Regions from separate parts of the Streptomyces sp. NPDC021225 genome, predicted to be linked through region 1. Evidence: riboswitches for the same ligand, from Rfam matches in the RefSeq annotation. Region 1 holds a riboswitch; each other region holds the start of a gene.

Evidence for each region. Region 1 has a riboswitch for cobalamin ahead of ACH4S9_RS00910 (CbtB-domain containing protein). Riboswitches for the same ligand answer to the same signal wherever they lie in the genome.
Region 2: linked by a shared signal. The riboswitch ahead of cobN (cobaltochelatase subunit CobN) and the one ahead of ACH4S9_RS00910 (CbtB-domain containing protein) in region 1 are both predicted to bind cobalamin.
Region 3: linked by a shared signal. The riboswitch ahead of ACH4S9_RS11205 (ribonucleoside-diphosphate reductase subunit alpha) and the one ahead of ACH4S9_RS00910 (CbtB-domain containing protein) in region 1 are both predicted to bind cobalamin.
Region 4: linked by a shared signal. The riboswitch ahead of ACH4S9_RS28765 (ABC transporter substrate-binding protein) and the one ahead of ACH4S9_RS00910 (CbtB-domain containing protein) in region 1 are both predicted to bind cobalamin.

The regions. Positions count from the first base shown of each region.
Region 1 is NZ_JBIRPV010000001.1:186,646-190,545, forward strand. Features, by position in the region: gene ACH4S9_RS00890 (HAD-IIA family hydrolase) at 1-665, shown strand, start outside; gene ACH4S9_RS00895 (hypothetical protein) at 789-1,070, shown strand; gene ACH4S9_RS00900 (sortase domain-bontaining protein) at 1,076-1,666, shown strand; gene ACH4S9_RS00905 (CbtA family protein) at 1,697-2,488, opposite strand; gene ACH4S9_RS00910 (CbtB-domain containing protein) at 2,504-2,722, opposite strand; cobalamin riboswitch at 2,759-2,895, opposite strand; gene ACH4S9_RS00915 (glycoside hydrolase family 6 protein) at 3,101-3,900, shown strand, end outside.
Region 2 is NZ_JBIRPV010000004.1:693,782-697,681, reverse strand. Features, by position in the region: gene cobN (cobaltochelatase subunit CobN) at 1-1,911, opposite strand, end outside; cobalamin riboswitch at 1,943-2,102, opposite strand; gene ACH4S9_RS21445 (nitrite reductase) at 2,154-3,776, shown strand; gene ACH4S9_RS21440 (precorrin-8X methylmutase) at 3,773-3,900, shown strand, end outside.
Region 3 is NZ_JBIRPV010000002.1:679,483-683,382, forward strand. Features, by position in the region: gene ACH4S9_RS11205 (ribonucleoside-diphosphate reductase subunit alpha) at 1-1,513, opposite strand, end outside; cobalamin riboswitch at 1,637-1,767, opposite strand; gene ACH4S9_RS11210 (FGGY family carbohydrate kinase) at 2,081-3,559, opposite strand; gene ACH4S9_RS11215 (2-hydroxyacid dehydrogenase) at 3,663-3,900, opposite strand, start outside.
Region 4 is NZ_JBIRPV010000006.1:684,729-688,628, reverse strand. Features, by position in the region: gene ACH4S9_RS28770 (FecCD family ABC transporter permease) at 1-723, opposite strand, end outside; gene ACH4S9_RS28765 (ABC transporter substrate-binding protein) at 735-1,721, opposite strand; cobalamin riboswitch at 2,043-2,181, opposite strand; gene ACH4S9_RS28760 (alpha/beta hydrolase) at 2,425-3,399, shown strand; gene ACH4S9_RS28755 (LysR family transcriptional regulator) at 3,622-3,900, opposite strand, start outside.

The DNA.
Region 1 (3,900 bases):
GCAAGCCCTTCCTCGTGCTCACCAACAACTCCATCTACACCCCGCGCGATCTGCACGCCCGGCTGTCCAGGATCGGCCTCGACGTGCCGGTCGCCAACATCTGGACGTCCGCGCTGGCCACCGCGCAGTTCCTGGACGACCAGCGGCCCGGCGGCACGGCGTATGTGATCGGCGAGGCGGGGCTGACCACGGCCCTGCACGACATCGGCTACGTCCTCACCGACGTCGAGCCGGACTACGTGGTGCTCGGCGAGACCCGTACGTACAGCTTCGAGGCGCTCACCAAGGCCATCCGCCTGATCGACAACGGCGCCCGCTTCATCGCCACCAACCCCGACGAGACCGGGCCCTCCGCGGAGGGCGCGCTGCCCGCGACCGGTTCCGTGGCCGCGCTGATCACCAAGGCGACGGGGGCCGAGCCGTACTTCGTCGGCAAGCCGAACCCCCTCATGATGCGGGCCGGGCTGAACGCGATCGGCGCGCACTCCGAGAGCAGCGCCATGATCGGCGACCGGATGGACACCGATGTGCTGGCCGGTCTCGAGGCGGGCATGGAGACCTTCCTGGTGCTCACGGGGGTCACCCAGCCCGATGAGATCGACCGGCACCCCTTCCGGCCGTCCACGGTCGTGAACTCCATCGCGGACCTGGTCGAGCGGATCTGACGCCCGCCGGAACGCGCCGCAACGTACCGGAGCGCGTCTGACCCGTACGGAGCAGCCGGGGGCCGCAGCGGATGCGGCTTCCGGCGGTGCGCGTGAGCCTCGGTGGTATCAGGAGGTTTCACCATGCGCCCGCTCGCCCTCACGCTCCGTATGGCCGTCTGTGCGGCGGCGGTGGTCCTGGCCATCGCCGGCCCCGCCGTCGCGGACCAGGAGGACGCCGCCCCCGCACGCCCCGGCCATGTCCACCGCGCCCACTCGGACCTCGCCCCGGCCGACGACGCGGCGCGCCGCGGCCTCGGCGGGGCCGAGGCGTACGGCCTGGTGCTCTCCGGAGTCACGGCGCTGGCCGTCGCCGGGATGGCGGTGCGGCGCCGCCGTCGCCCGGTCGCCGCGGCGTCGGGCTGACGGCGGTGTACGGGAAGCGCCCCGGCGGCGTCGGCCGGGCGAGGGCGATCGCGGGGGTGGCCTGGGCGGCGCTGCTGCTCGGACTGTGGCTGTGGGGCCATGACGCGGCGGAGGGCCTGGGCGGAGCGGTGCCGTTGACGGGGGATGTGGCGGCCGTGGGGCGCCCGCCCACGCATCCGCTGCCCAGGGCGTGGCACCCGCTGCCGGCCGCGGCGGCGCGGCGCGTCGTCGTCGAGTCGGCGGGGATCGCGGCGCCGGTCGCCGGCCAGGGCCGGGACGGGAGCGGGGGCTGGTACGGGATGGGGGCGCGGCCGGGCGCCTCGGGGGCGGCGGTGCTGGTCGGGCCGGCCGACGCGGGGGTCCTCCGCCGCCTCGGCGGGGTCAGGCGCGGCGACGCGGTGCGGGTGTCCCGGGCGGACGGGACGGTGGCCGAGTTCACGGTCGAGGACGTCGCGATGGTCACCGCCACGCGGTTCGACGCGCGGCGGGTGTACGCGGCGCGGGCCGGGGGCCGCGCGGAGCTGCGGCTGCTCGCGGGCGGCAGGGCGCGCGGCGGAACGGTGGTGGTGTCGGCGTATCTGACGGGGAGCCGGTAGGCGGGGAAGCCCGCCCACCGGGCCCGAGGGTTACGCCGCGGTCGGGACCGGGTCCGGCCGGTGAGTCGTCGTGCCGCGCTCGCGCAGGGCGCGGAGGCCGAGGGCGCCGAACGTGGCGCCGAGGACCGCCCACATCACCGCGTGCGAGGCGAACGAGAGCATCCGGAAGTCCCAGAGCAGTGTGGACTCGACGGGGACCGGGTCGGGGTTGTCGGGGAGGGCGAACAGGGCGAGGAGCACCGCGACGACGGTCGCGGCGACCGCCGTCTGGGCCACGGCGGGACCGCGGCCCGCCGCCGTCAGCCGGACGTGCACCAGCCGGGCGAGCACCATGCCGAGCACGCCGATCGCCACCGCGGCGAGCCACATCGCCTGGCGGTCGCCGACCGTGCCCGCGTCGCCGACGCCCGGCGGGTTGGCCGGATAGCGCAGGCCTGGCAGGAGCGAGAGGCCGGTGAAGCCCGCCGCTGCGAGGGTGAGCGCGCGGGGCCAGGGGCGTGCGGAGGTGTCGGATCCGCGGTGGACGAGCGCGTGCGCGACCGCGAAGAAGACGCCGAGCGCCAGCCCGACGACCACGGCGGTGACGACGAGGCCGAAGTGCTGGGTGGAGCGGGAGAACAGCTCCTCGTGGTGGGTGACCGCCGCGGCCGCGGCGGCGTGCGAGTGCTCGCTCTCCTGGCGTTTCTCCTCCAGCCGGATGGCACGGTCCATCAGGGGCTCGGCCAGCAGCAGGGAGAACAGCCCGGTGGCGAGGCCCGCGAGGGCGCCCGCCGCCAGGCCACGCCGGAGCAGGGGGAGTACGGGAACGTGACCGTCTGCCATGGGGTGCCGGACCCGTCAGTGGCAGGGGGCACCGAAGAGGTGCCGGCCGTCGTGCGAGAACTCGTGCAGATAGTCGCCCGTCGCCGAGATCAGCGAGCCGTTGTCGATGAAGACCGCGTACAGGGCGATGAGAGCGAGGATGACCGCGCCGGCCGCGATCAGCCAGTCGCGGGTGTGGGCGGTGGCGGCCGAGACGGCCGCGGGGTCGGTGTGCCGTGCCGTGTGCAGGGACATCCGCTGTTGCCTCCTAGTGGGGTTTCCACGCCCCTCAGCAGGAAGGAGAACGACGGCCAGTTCCTGACTCCCGGAAGTGCGGCGCCGTTCGCGCGCGCCGACTCCTGGTCACAGTGGCGGGACCGTCCCGGATTCGCACCGGGTTCCTGTACACCGTCGTCTCGTTGTGTTGACTTGTCGCATCGGAGAGTCCCAGGCGGACGGGTACCTGTCAACCGGTCCCGGAGGGGCCGCTTCGCGCCGTACGGGCGAATTCACGCAAAGGGCTGTGGATAACCCCGTGAGGGCCGGTGTGGTGTGTAAGCATGGTTTCGACCGGTCTTGTCCTGCCGGGGGCCTGAGGGGTGTCCCCCGGAGCGTGCACCCAAGGGGGAGTGGATGTACGGGAGTTACACCGGCCGTCGGCGAGGATCTGTCCGTGCCGGGGCGGCGGTGGGGGCGCTGCTGTCGCTCGTGACGCTCTCCGGCTGCTTCGGCTCGTCGGGTTCCGGGCGTTCCGATCGCGAGGAGGAGGCGATCGCGGCGGCGAGGCCCGCACAGCGGCCCCGGAATGTCGTGCCGTATTGGGTGAACCCGGACGGCGCCGCGGCCCGGCAGGTCGCCGAGTACCGCAGGAAGGGGGAGACCGGCGAGGCGAAGCTGATACAGAAGATCGCCGCGCAGCCGGTCGCGGAGTGGCTGGGGGTGGACGACCCGGAGGGCCAGGCGCGGGGGTTCACCGAGGCCGCCGTGTCGGAGGAGCGTGACGCGCTGCTGGTCTTCTACAACATCCCGCACCGCGACTGCGGCCAGTACTCGAAGGGCGGCGCCGCCGACGGCAACGCGTATCGCGCCTGGCTGGACAAGGCGGTCAGGGGCATCGGCGACCGGGCCGCCACGGTCATCCTGGAGCCGGACGCACTGCCCCACGCGGTGGACGGCTGCACGCCCAGGCGGTTCCTCGAGGAGCGTTACGACCTGCTGACCGGGGCCGTGGACAAGCTCAAGGGGCTGCCCCGCACCAAGGTCTATCTGGACGCGGGGAATCCGCACTGGATCAAGGATCCGCGCCGGATGGCCGAGCCGCTGCGGCGCGCCGGGCTGAAGAAGGCCGACGGCTTCGCGCTCAACATCGCCAACTATCAGACCACCGCGGACAACAAGGCGTACGGCAGGAAGCTCTCCGCCCTGGTCGGCGG
Region 2 (3,900 bases), on a different contig from region 1:
GAGGTCGTGGTCGAGCCGGGCGGCCTGGATGAGGGTCCAGATCTGGGCCCGGATGGCGGGGAGTTTGGCCGGGTCCATCGCGGAGATGGCGGCGTACTCGTCCAGCAGCTGCTCCAGGCGCGCGATGTCTCCGTAGGAGTCGGCGCGGGCCATGGGCGGCACGAGGTGGTCGACGAGGGTGGCGTGGGCGCGGCGCTTGGCCTGGGTGCCCTCGCCGGGGTCGTTGACCAGGAACGGGTAGATCAGCGGCAGATCGCCCAGCGCGGCGTCGGGGCCGCAGGCGGCGGACAGGCCCGCGTTCTTGCCGGGCAGCCACTCCAGGTTGCCGTGCTTGCCCAGGTGCACCATGGCGTCGGCGCCGAAGCCGCCGTCGGCCCGGGGGGTGGCGATCCAGCGGTAGGCGGCCAGGTAGTGGTGGGAGGGCGGCAGATCGGGGTCGTGGTAGATGGCGATCGGGTTCTCGCCGAAGCCGCGCGGCGGCTGGATGACGACGAGGAGGTTGCCGCGGCGCAGCGCGGCCAGCACGATCTCGCCCTCCGGGTCGCGGCTGGTGTCGACGAACATCTCGCCCGGCGGCGGCCCCCAGTGCTCCTCCACCGCCTCGCGCAGCTCCTGCGGCAGCCGGGCGTACCAGCGGCGGTAGTCGGCGGCGGGGATCCGGACCGGGTTGCGGGCCAACTGCTCCTCGGTGAGCCAGTCCTGGTCGTGGCCGCCCACCTCGATCAGGGCGCGGATCAGCTCGTCGCCGTCGCCGGAGGCGAGGCCGGGCAGCGCGTCGGGCCCGTCCTCGGGGCCGAGGTCGAAGCCCTCGGCGCGCAGTCGGCGCAGCAGGGCGACGGCGCTGGCGGGGGTGTCCAGGCCGACCGCGTTGCCGATGCGGGAGTGCTTGGTGGGGTAGGCGGAGAGGACGAGCGCGAGGCGCTTGTCACCCGCGGGTATGTGGCGCAGCCGGGCGTGTCGTACCGCGATCCCGGCGACACGCGCGGCGCGCTCGGGGTCGGCGACGTAGACGGGCAGGCCGTCCCGGTCGGTCTCCTTGAAGGAGAACGGCACGGTGATCAGCCGTCCGTCGAACTCCGGGACGGCGACCTGGGTGGCCGCGTCCAGGGGCGAGAGGCCCTCGTCGTTCTCCTCCCAGGCGGCGCGCGGGCCGGTCAGGCACAGCGCCTGGAGCACCGGGACGTCCAGCGCGGCCAGCGCCCCCGCGTCCCAGGCCTCGTCGTCGCCGCCGGCCGACGCCTCGGCGGGCCGGGTGCCGCCCGCGGCCAGCACGGTGGTGACCACCGCGTCGGCCCCGGCGAGGGCCTCCAGCAGCTCGGGCTCGGGCGCGCGCAGGGAGGCGACGTACAGCGGGAGCGGGCGGGCCCCGGCGTCCTCGACGGCCCGGCAGAGCTCCTCGACGAAGGCGGTGTTGCCGCTCATGTGGTGGGCGCGGTAGTAGAGCACCGCGACCCGCGGGCCGGTGACACCCTCGCGCGCGGTGCGCTCCAGCGCGCCCCAGGAGGGCGCGGGGGCGGGCGACTCGAAGCCGTGGCCGGTGAGCAGGACGGTGTCGGACAGGAAGCGGGCCAGCTGACCGAGGTTCCCGGGCCCGCCGTGCGCGAGGTAGGCGTGGGCCTCGGCGGCGATCCCGACGGGGACCGTGGAGGCCTCCATGAGCTGGGCGTCCGGGGCCTGTTCTCCGGTCAGGACCACGACCGGGCGGTCCCCGGCGAGCAGCGTGTCGAGCCCCTCCTGCCAGGCGCGCACCCCGCCGAGCAGCCGTACGACGACGAGTTCGACGCCGTCGAGGAGCGCGGGGAGGTCGTCCAGCGGGAGCCGGGCGGGATTGGCGAGCCGGTAGGGCACCGGGGTCGGTGCCGAGCGGGCGCTGAGCAGGTCGGTGTCGGACGTCGACAGCAGCAGGATCATGCGACGGCAGGCCTTCCTCGGGGTCCGCGCCCCGGGCGGGTTCGAAGACGGCGGGAGTTCCTGGCTCGCCCGGCCGCCGCGTACCGGCTGCCGCGCTCACAGTGGCGGGACCGCGCCGGATTTCCACCGGCTTCCTACCCTTGTGCCGTCTTGTGCAGTGGCGGGCCGGGACCGACCCGCCGGTGAGCATAGTAGGGCTTCTCGACCTGCCACGGGGCGGTGAGGCGAAGCGGATCGTCGGTATGCTCGCCGCCATGCCCCTCCCCCCGACAACCGCCCCACCAGGGGATGAAACCCCCGTGCGCGGGCGCGACGACGCGTGTCCCGGCGCGCTGCGGCTGCACCCGGCGGACGACGGCGCGCTGGCCCGGGTGCGGGTGCCGGGCGGGCTGCTGACGGCACGTCAGGCGCTGGTGCTGGCAGGCGTGGCCGAGGAGTTGGGAGACGGCCGACTGGACCTCACCTCCCGGGGCAATCTCCAGCTGCGCGGACTCGACGCGGGGTGCGGGGCCGGCCTCGCGGCCCGGCTGCGGGCGGCCGGGCTGCTCCCGTCGGACCGCCACGACCGGGTGCGCAACATCGTGGCGTCCCCGCTGTCCGGGCTGGACGGGGCCGGGCACGCGGATGCCCCGGCGTGGGCGAGGGCGCTGGACGCGCTGCTGTGCGACGAGGTGCCCGCGGGGTCCGGATTCGCCGAACTGGCGGGGCTGTCGGGCCGGTTCCTGTTCGCTCTCGACGACGGGCGCGGCGATGTGTCGGCGCTGGGCGCGGATGTGACATTGATCGCAACTCCGGACGGCGAGGCGGTGCTGCGGCTCGGCTCCGCCGGGGGTCACGGACTCGCGCGCGCGGATTCCACCGCACCGAACGCCGCCGACTCCCCCGACGCGACGGACCGCCCTGACGCGACGGACCACTCCGGCGCGACGGACCACTCCGGCGCGCCGGGCGTCGCGGCGCGCCGGGCCGGGCGGGCAGCGGGCGACGACACGCCGAGCAGGGCGCGGCCGCCGGGTCCCCCCGGGCTCGGTGACGGCCCCTCGGGCGCCGAACTCCTGGTGCGCGCCGAGGACGCGCCGCGCGCGGCCGCGCTGGCAGCCGTGGCGTTTCTCGACGCGGTGCGCGCGAGCGGCACACGGGCCTGGCGCGTCCGCGAGCTGCCGGCGCGACACGCCGTGACGGCCGACCGGTTGGCCGGGCGACTCGCCGCAGCGGGGATCCAGGCCACACCCCTCGGCCCCCAGTCCCCGACCACCACAGCGGGCACACCCGCCGCCGACCCCACGCCCGCCGTCGGGCTCGTCGTCGGGCCTGACGGGCGGTGCGCGGTGTCCGTCGCCGTCCCGCTGGGGCGGCTCTCCGCCACGCAGTGGCGGCTGCTGGCCGGGCTCGCCTCCCGGGGCGGCTCGGGCGAGCTGCGTGTGACACCCTGGCGCGGCGTGGTGCTGCCCGGCTTCTCCCCTGACGAGGCACGGGCCGCGCTGCGGGAACTCGCCGACGCCGGGCTGGTGGCCACGCCGCACTCCCCGTGGCTCGGGATCGCCGCGTGCACCGGGCGGCCCGGCTGCGCCAAGTCCCTGGCCAATGTGCGCGCCGACGCGGCGCGCGCGGTGGCGGGCGCCGCGTCCGGCGACGGCCGCCCGGACCCGCCGCCGGACCAGGGCCCGCCGCCGGGCCGTCCGCCCGTGTACTTCTCCGGCTGCGAGCGGCGCTGCGGCCACCCCGGCGGCCGATGGGTCGACGTGCTGGCGACGGGCGACGGCTACCGGGTCGCCGTGCGAGACCCCGGAGGGTCCACGCCCGGCGTGGACGTGACAGCAGACCAATTGGCCGGCGCCGTGGCGTCGGCCCGTGGAGCGACATGATCGAGGGCACAGTGTTCGACTACGAGAAGGACGGCGCGGCCATATACCGCGCCTCCTTTGCCACCATCCGCGCCGAGGCGGACCTGGGCGGCCTTCCCTCCGACGTCAGCCAGGTCGCGGTACG
Region 3 (3,900 bases), on a different contig from region 1:
TCGGGTAGAAGTTGATGTCCACCACGCGGTCGAGGAAGGTGACGGCGGTGCGGACGGTCGCGTCCAGCCGCTCCCAGTCCATTACTTCTTCCCCGGCGCCGCCGTCTTTGCCCAGGTGCGCGGCCAGGTTGACCGAGCCCAGATTGCACACGGCCGTCTCGCCGTCGTCCGTGACCTCCAGGATCTCGGTGCACAGGTTGGAGGAGTGCACGACCCGGCCGGGCTCGGCGGTCTGGTTGGCGGTGCGGTTGGCGGCGTCCTTGAAGGTCATCCAGCCGTTGCCGGTCTGCGCGAGGGTGCGCATCATCCGGGCGTACAGCTGGCGCGCCGGGACGGTCTTGACGGCCAGCCCGTCCGCCTCGGCCTTCCGGTACGCGGCGTCGAACTCCTCGCCCCACAGGTCGACCAGCGCGGGCGCGTCGACCGGCGAGAACAGCGACCAGTCGGCGTCGGCCTCCACCCGGCGCATGAACTCGTCCGGGATCCAGTGCGCGATGTTGAGGTTGTGGGTGCGGCGGGCCTCTTCGCCCGTGTTGTCCCGAAGCTCCAGGAACTCCTCGATGTCCGCGTGCCAGGTCTCCAGGTACACACAGGCCGCGCCCTTGCGCCGGCCGCCCTGGTTGACGGCGGCGACGGAGGCGTCGAGGGTGCGCAGGAACGGCACGATGCCGTTGGAGTGGCCGTTGGTGCCGCGGATCAGCGAACCGCGGGCGCGGATGCGCGAGTAGGACAGGCCGATGCCGCCCGCGTGCTTGGAGAGCCGCGCGACCTGGTGGTAGCGGTTGTAGATCGAGTCCAGCTCGTCCAGCGGCGAGTCCAGCAGATAGCAGGACGACATCTGCGGGTGGCGGGTGCCGGAGTTGAACAGCGTGGGGGAGCTGGGCAGGTAGGACAGTGTGCTGGTGAGCCGGTACAGCTCGGCGACGTCGTCCAGCGCCCGCTCCGAGTGGTCCTCGGCCAGCCCGCAGGCCACCCGCAGCAGGAAGTGCTGCGGGGTCTCGATCACCTGGCGGGTGATCGGGTGGCGGAGCAGATAGCGGCTGTGGAGGGTGCGCAGCCCGAAGTAGCCGAAGCGGTCGTCGGCGCCGTCGGCCAGCGCCCGCTCGACCAGCGCGTCCAGGCGGGCGGCGTGGGCGGTCACGAACTCGGCCGTGCCGTCCGCGATCAGGCCCTCGCGGTGGCCCACGGCCACCGAGGCGGAGAAGGAGACCGCGCCCTGCCCGGCCGCCTCCTCCGCGATGGCGAGGGTCAGCAGCCGCGCGGCGAGCTTCGAGTACTCGGGTTCTTCGGCGATCAGACCGGCCGCCGCCTCGGTCGCGAGGGTGCGCAACTCCGCCTCGTCCGAGCCGGGATGGCGGCCGCGCAGGGCGGCGGCCGCGACCTTGCCGGGGTCGGTGGCGGGCAGGTCGGCGGTGAGCTCCGTCAGGGTCCGCAGCAGGGCGGTCCCGGGCGCGTCGTCCGCTGCCTGAGTAGCCGCTGCCTCTGAAACCGGATCGGCTGGCGCGATGGTCACTGAAGTGTTCTCCCTCGCTCGGCTGGGGGCCGGGCGGGTGGTACGCGATGGGCGCGTGCGGGCATGCCGAAACCGCCAAGGGCATACCGCACAGCGTCCATCGGCCCAACCCGCGGGGCCCGGACGTATGAGACGGCTGTCGGCAGGTCCTCGGACTCGCGGGTACGCAAAAGCGTACGCGTACACCGTTGCGGGACAGTTCCGGATTCGCACCGGATTCCCCTGCGGCGACAGCGAGCATGAGCATACATCTTGTGGTGGCGAGCGCACGCGCCCCCACATGTTGTGTCGCGAGGTGGAGTGTTTCGTACGAATGTGCTATTCAGTGCCGGACTTGGCGCGGTCTTGGCGCGCGCTTGGCACAGGCCTGACGCAGGCCCGAGACAGGCCTGACGCGGGCCCTGGGGCGTGCCCCGAGGTGCCCCGAGGTGGCCCGGCAGAGGCCGGCAGGGGGCCGGTACGGCCCCGGCGCGGCCCCGGTGCGGGTCCGGCGCGGACGGTCGGGCGCGAGCCCGGCAGGGGCCCGGCAAGGGCCTGCGCCGGGCCCGGCGCGGCGCCGGGTCGCCTTTAAGCGGGCGCCGTTGCCCGCCACTCCGCGAGGGTACGGGCCAGCCTGGCCCGGTAGTCCGCGTAGCCGCGCTCGTATGCCTCGGCGCGCTCCGCGTCGGGTACGACAGTACGCGAATCGGCTCGCCATTGTGCCGCGTCCACCGGGTCGCCCAACGCGCGCCAGGCGACCGCGACCGCGCCGCGCGCCCCCACCTCGGGCTCGTCCGGGATCCGCACCGGCCGCCCCAGGACGTCCGCGAACAGCTGGGTCCAGGCGGCGGACCGGGTGCCGCCCCCGCAGGCCGCGAGCGTCGCGCTCAGCCCCGCGGCCTCCAGGCAGTGGCGTGCCGCGTACGCCACGGCCTCGCAGGCGGCCCGGACGGCGTCCGCGCGGGTCGTGGCCAGGGTCAGGCCGTCCAACCGGCCCCGCGCGGCGGGCTCCACGAACGGGGCGCGCTCGCCCGCGTCCGACAGGAAGGGCAGCGCGGTGACCCCGCGCGCCCCCGGCGGGCTGTCGGCGAGCAGCGTCTCCAGATCCGCGGTGGTCGCCCCGGTGAACTCCAGGACCCACTCCAGGGCCGCCGTGCCCACCATGGCGGGCATGCCGCGCAGCCAGCGGTCCCGGTCGGGCGTGCACAGCCACATGCCCGCCGGGTCGGCCGCCGGGTCGATCCGCGCGCTGTCGGTGAGGACCTGGCTGGCGAGCGTGGTGCCCACGATCAGCAGCCCGTCGCCCACCTCCGTCACGCCGCTGCCGATCGCGCAGGCCGGGAGGTCGTACGGGCCCGCCGTGACGGGCAGTCCGGCCGGCAGCCCGAGCAGCTCCGCGCCCGCGTCGTCGAGCCGCAGGACGGTGCCGGGCGCGGCGGGCGTCGGCAACAGCCGGGCGTATTCGGCGATTCCGCACGCTTCCAGGGCATCGGGGACGTATGCGCGTGTGGTCACGTCCAGGAAGGGCATGGACGCGTCCGAGGCGTCCACGCCGATGACGCCGGTGAGCCGCTGGGCCACCGCGTCCACGCAGTAGCCCGCGACCTCCGCGCGCGCCAGGGCCTGTGGCTCGTGGTCGGCCAGCCAGCGCAGCAGCGGCGCGTGGCAGCCGGGGAACACCCCGGAGCCGGTGAGCCGGTAGAGGTCGCGGATGGTGCCGTCCTCGCCCCAGCGGGCCACGGTGTCGTTCGCCCGGCCGTCCATCCAGGAGATCGGCGGGCGCACGGCGCGGCCCGCCGCGTCGCGCAGCCACAGCCCGTCGCCCTGCCCGGTGAGCGCGAGCGCCACCGGGGCCTCCCGGCCCTTCGCGGCCAGGGCGGCGGTCACCTCGCGGACCACCTCGGCGACCGTGCGCAGCACGTCCTCCAGGTCCTGCTCCACCCGCCCGCCGGGCAGGCGGTCGAGCCGGCTGGGACGGCTGGCGGCCGCCAGGGACCTGCCGTCCCGGCCGAAGGCCACGGCCTTGGTGACGGAGGTGCCGACGTCGACTCCGAGGACGATGCTCATGACGTGGGCCCTCCTTGGGGGCGTCGACTGCGCGGGTTTGTGCGGGGCTGTTGTGCGGGGGCCGGGCTGGGCCTGTCCGGCGGATCTTGCCGCCGGACACCTCCTAGCCCGTGGGCTGGTTCGCGGGGTGGGCGAGCTTTTCGCCGCGGGCGTAGCGGCCGACCTCGGCGGCGGTGATGGCGGCCGCGCGGTGCGCGGTCTGCCGGGTGGCGCCGGCGAGGTGCGGGGTGGTGACGACGTTGGGCGCGGAGTGCAGCGGCCAGTCGGCGGGCGGCGGTTCGAGGTCGTACACGTCGAGGGCGAGGGCGCCGAGCCGGCCGGAGCGCAGCGCCTCGGGCAGC
Region 4 (3,900 bases), on a different contig from region 1:
GAGCGCGTGGGCGTGGACGGCGCACACCAGCAGGGTCACGGCCAGCACGGCCAGGCACACCCACACCTCGTCCCAGGTGGCGCCGCTGAGCGAGCCGAGCAGCCAGAACAGCACACCGCGGGTCTGTTCCGCGTCGGCCGCCGTCATCACCACGAAGGAGGTGAGGGCGGAGAACAGCTGCATCGCGGCGACCCCGGAGAGCACGATCCGGTCCGTCGTGCCGCCCAGGACATGGCTGAGCAGCAGGACGAGGATGAACGAGGCCAGGGCGCCGACGAAGGCGCCCGCCGAGATCGACACGGCCCCGCCGCCGACCCCCAGCACCACGACGAAGACCGCGCCCGTGGAGGCTCCGGAGGAGACGCCGAGCACAAAGGGGTCGGCGAGCGGGTTGCGCAGCATCGACTGCATCACCGCCCCGCACAGCGCGAGCCCCGCCCCGCACACCGCGGCGAGCAGGGTGCGCGGCAGCCGCAGGTCCCAGACGATTCCGGCCCGGATCGGCGTCAGGTCGGAGGTGCCCCAGCCCAGATGGGCGGCCACCACGGCCCAGACGTCGGCGACGCCGATGCTGGCCGGGCCGATGGTGATGGCCACCGCGACCGAGGCCAGCAGCGTGGCGAGCCCCGCCGCCCACAGCACGGCGCTCCTGAGCCGGCGGCTTCCGGGGGGCGCGGCTCGGCGAGGGGCCGTGTGGCGTGGCGTCACCTGGCTCGGTGTCACTTGGCGTGGCGTCACCTGGCGAGCCCGAACGCGCGCAGGGCGGCGGCGGTCTTCTCGATGCCCTCGACCGTGCGGATCGACGGGTTCATGGCCTGCCCGCTGAGCAGGACGTACCGCTTGTGCCTGACCGCGTCCATGGTCCGTGTGACCGGGTTGGACTCCAGGAACTCGATCTTCTTCGCGGCGGTCTCGGCCGACTCCTGCTCGCGTGAGAGATCGCCGATGACCAGGACATCGGGGTCGCGGTCCGCGATCGCCTCCCAGTTGATCTGGGGCCACTCGTCGTGGCGGTCGTCGAAGACGTTCTCGGCGCCCAGCGCCCGGGTGATGATGCCGGGCGCGCCACAGCAGCCGGCCAGGTACGGGGCGTCGGAGTTGGCGAACCAGAAGAGCATGGTGGTGCCGGAGGCGTCGATGTCCTCGGTCGCCGCCTTCACCCGGGCCTTCAGAGCGCCGATCAGCCGCTCGCCCCGCTTCTCCACCCCGAAGACCGTGGCGAGGTCCCGGATCTCCCGGTAGATGTTCTCCATGGTCAGCGGGGTGGCGCGGGAGCCGTCGCCGTCACCGGTGTTGTCCTTGGCGCAGTCGGCCGGGGAGACATAGGTGGGCACGCCCAGGTCCTCGAACTGCTGGCGCGTGGCCACGCCGCCCTTGCCCAGGGTGGACTCGAACGAGGCGGACACGAAGTCCGGCTCCTGGTCCAGCACCTTCTCGAACGAGGGGGCGTTGTCGGCGAGCCGGTCCACCGTGGCGTTGGCCTTCCGCAGGCCCTTCAGCACCGGGTCGGTCCAGGTGGCCGTGCCCGCCATGCGGTCGGCCAGGCCGAGCGAGAGCAGGATCTCGCTGCTGCCCTGGTTGAGCGACACCGCGCGCCGGGGCGGCCCGGCGATATGCACCGTGTGGCCGCAGTTGGTGAGCGTACGCGGATATCCGGCGGCGGCGCGGTCCGACGGCCGGTCGCCGTTCGGGGTGGCGTCGGCGCAGCCGGCCAGCGTCAGGGTCGTGGTCAGGAAGAAGGCGGTGAGACGGGCGGGGCGTGCTATCGGCACGGACGTTCCTCTGCATGACGGGGCTCAGCTGCGGAGCCGGTCGTACGGTGGTGTTTCCCAAGGCCGGTCCGGTGAGGGCCGCGGCACCCGGCCGGGGCCCGATGGGCACGGGCACGGCGGTGTCGGGTGTGTTCGGCCGTTGCCGGACGGTGTGTTCGGCCGTTAGCGGAGGAGCAGCGGCAGGGCGCCGGAGAGGACGGCCGGTGTGCTCGGCGCGGGCGCGGCGGACTGGGCCATGCTGAAAACCTCCTGGGGAACACGCGTCCCGGTTGTCGGTGCTCATACGACGGCGCAGGGTCTGACTCGCCCGGCGGCCGCCCCGCAGCACGGGGCCTCCGCCGGACACACAGTGGCGCGACCGTGCCGGATTCCCACCGGCTTCCGTCACGCCGTCGTTTGTCCATGAGACGTTAGCGCGCGCCGGGCCACGACCGCTACGCGGCACCGCGGGACGGAACATGCCCTCACGTGGCCTACGAGACGCACGGACGCCGCGGCCGGATCCCCCGCATGGCGCTGCGGGGAAAGACTCGGTGCGCTGGCGGACAAGAGTTGACCGGTGGCCGACCTAGGGTGACCCCAGCAGCCGGGAGATCTCCACGATCTTCCCGGCAATTCCCCATTCCTTACCCCCACACCTCGGGAGAGCCAGATGTCGGATGCCGTCGTGCCGCCGGTCCAGCCTGTCCTGGAGCCGGCCGCAGCCGCCTTCGCCGAAGCCACCGCCAACCCTCCGTACCTCTTCGATCTGGCCCCGGCTGAGGGCCGCGCGGCGGTCGACGAGGTGCAGTCCGGCGAGATCGACAAGCCGGCGGTCGACGAGGAGTGGATCACGGTGGCCGGCGGCCCCACGGGCAGCGTCCGGGTCCGCATCGTCAAGCCCGCGGGCAGCACCGGGGAGCTGCCGGTGATCATTTACATCCACGGCGCCGGATGGGTGTTCGGCAACGCCCACACCCATGACCGCCTGGTCCGCGAGCTGGCCGTCGGCGCGAACGCGGCGGTGGTCTTCCCGGAGTACGCCCTGTCGCCGGAGGCCCGGTACCCGGTGGCCATCGAGCAGAACTACGCGGTCGCCCAGTGGGTGGTCCGGGAGGGCGGGTCCAAGGGCCTGGACGGCACCCGGCTGGCCGTGGCCGGCGACTCCGTCGGCGGCAACATGACCGCGGCCCTGACCCTGATGGCCAAGGAGCGCGGCGATGTGCCGCTGGTCCAGCAGGTGCTGTTCTACCCGGTCACCGACGCGAGCTTCGACACCGGCTCGTACCACCAGTTCGCCACCGGCTACTTCCTGCGCCGGGACGGCATGCAGTGGTTCTGGGACCAGTACACCACCGACGAGGCGCAGCGGGCCGAGATCACCGCCTCGCCGCTGCGCGCCACGACGGAGCAGCTGACGGGTCTGCCGCCGGCCCTGGTGATCACCGCTGAGGCGGACGTCCTGCGGGACGAGGGCGAGGCCTACGCGAACAAGCTGCGCCAGGCCGGTGTCCCGGTCACCGCCGTGCGCGTCCAGGGCATCATCCACGACTTCGTCATGGTCAACGCGATGCGCGAGACCCACGCCGCGCAGGTCGCCATCAAGCTGGCCGCCGACACGCTGGGCACCGCGCTCCAGAAGCGCTGAGAAGCCGACCAAGGCCGAGCAAGGCCGAGGAGGGCACTCCGCCGCAGCGTCCCGACCGGGGCCCGCGGCGGAGTGCGTCCTGCCGCTCCTGGCCCTGCTCTACTGGACCACCGAGCACCGGGCGGCCCGCCACACCGCCGGCTGACGGCCGGCCCCGGCCCGTACGCGAGCCCCGCACCCCGGACAGCGGGGGCGGCGCTCGCGGCCCGCTGCCGACCGGGGTCAGGCGAGGTGTCGCAACAGGGCGGCGGCCGCCGGGGGTGTCTCCCCCCGGGGCCACACCGCCATCACGTTCCAGCGCGGCGGGCGCCGGTCGAACCTGCGCAGGGTCAGATCGGGGAAACGAGCGGCGATGGACTCCGGCATGACGCACACCCCGAGGTCGTGGCGGACGAGTTCGGACGCCGCGACGATGTCGTTGACCTCGAAGGCGGTGCCGCGCTCGACCAGGGCGGCCCGGAAGGCCCGGTCCACCGCGCCGCGGATCGCCCAGCCGGGTGT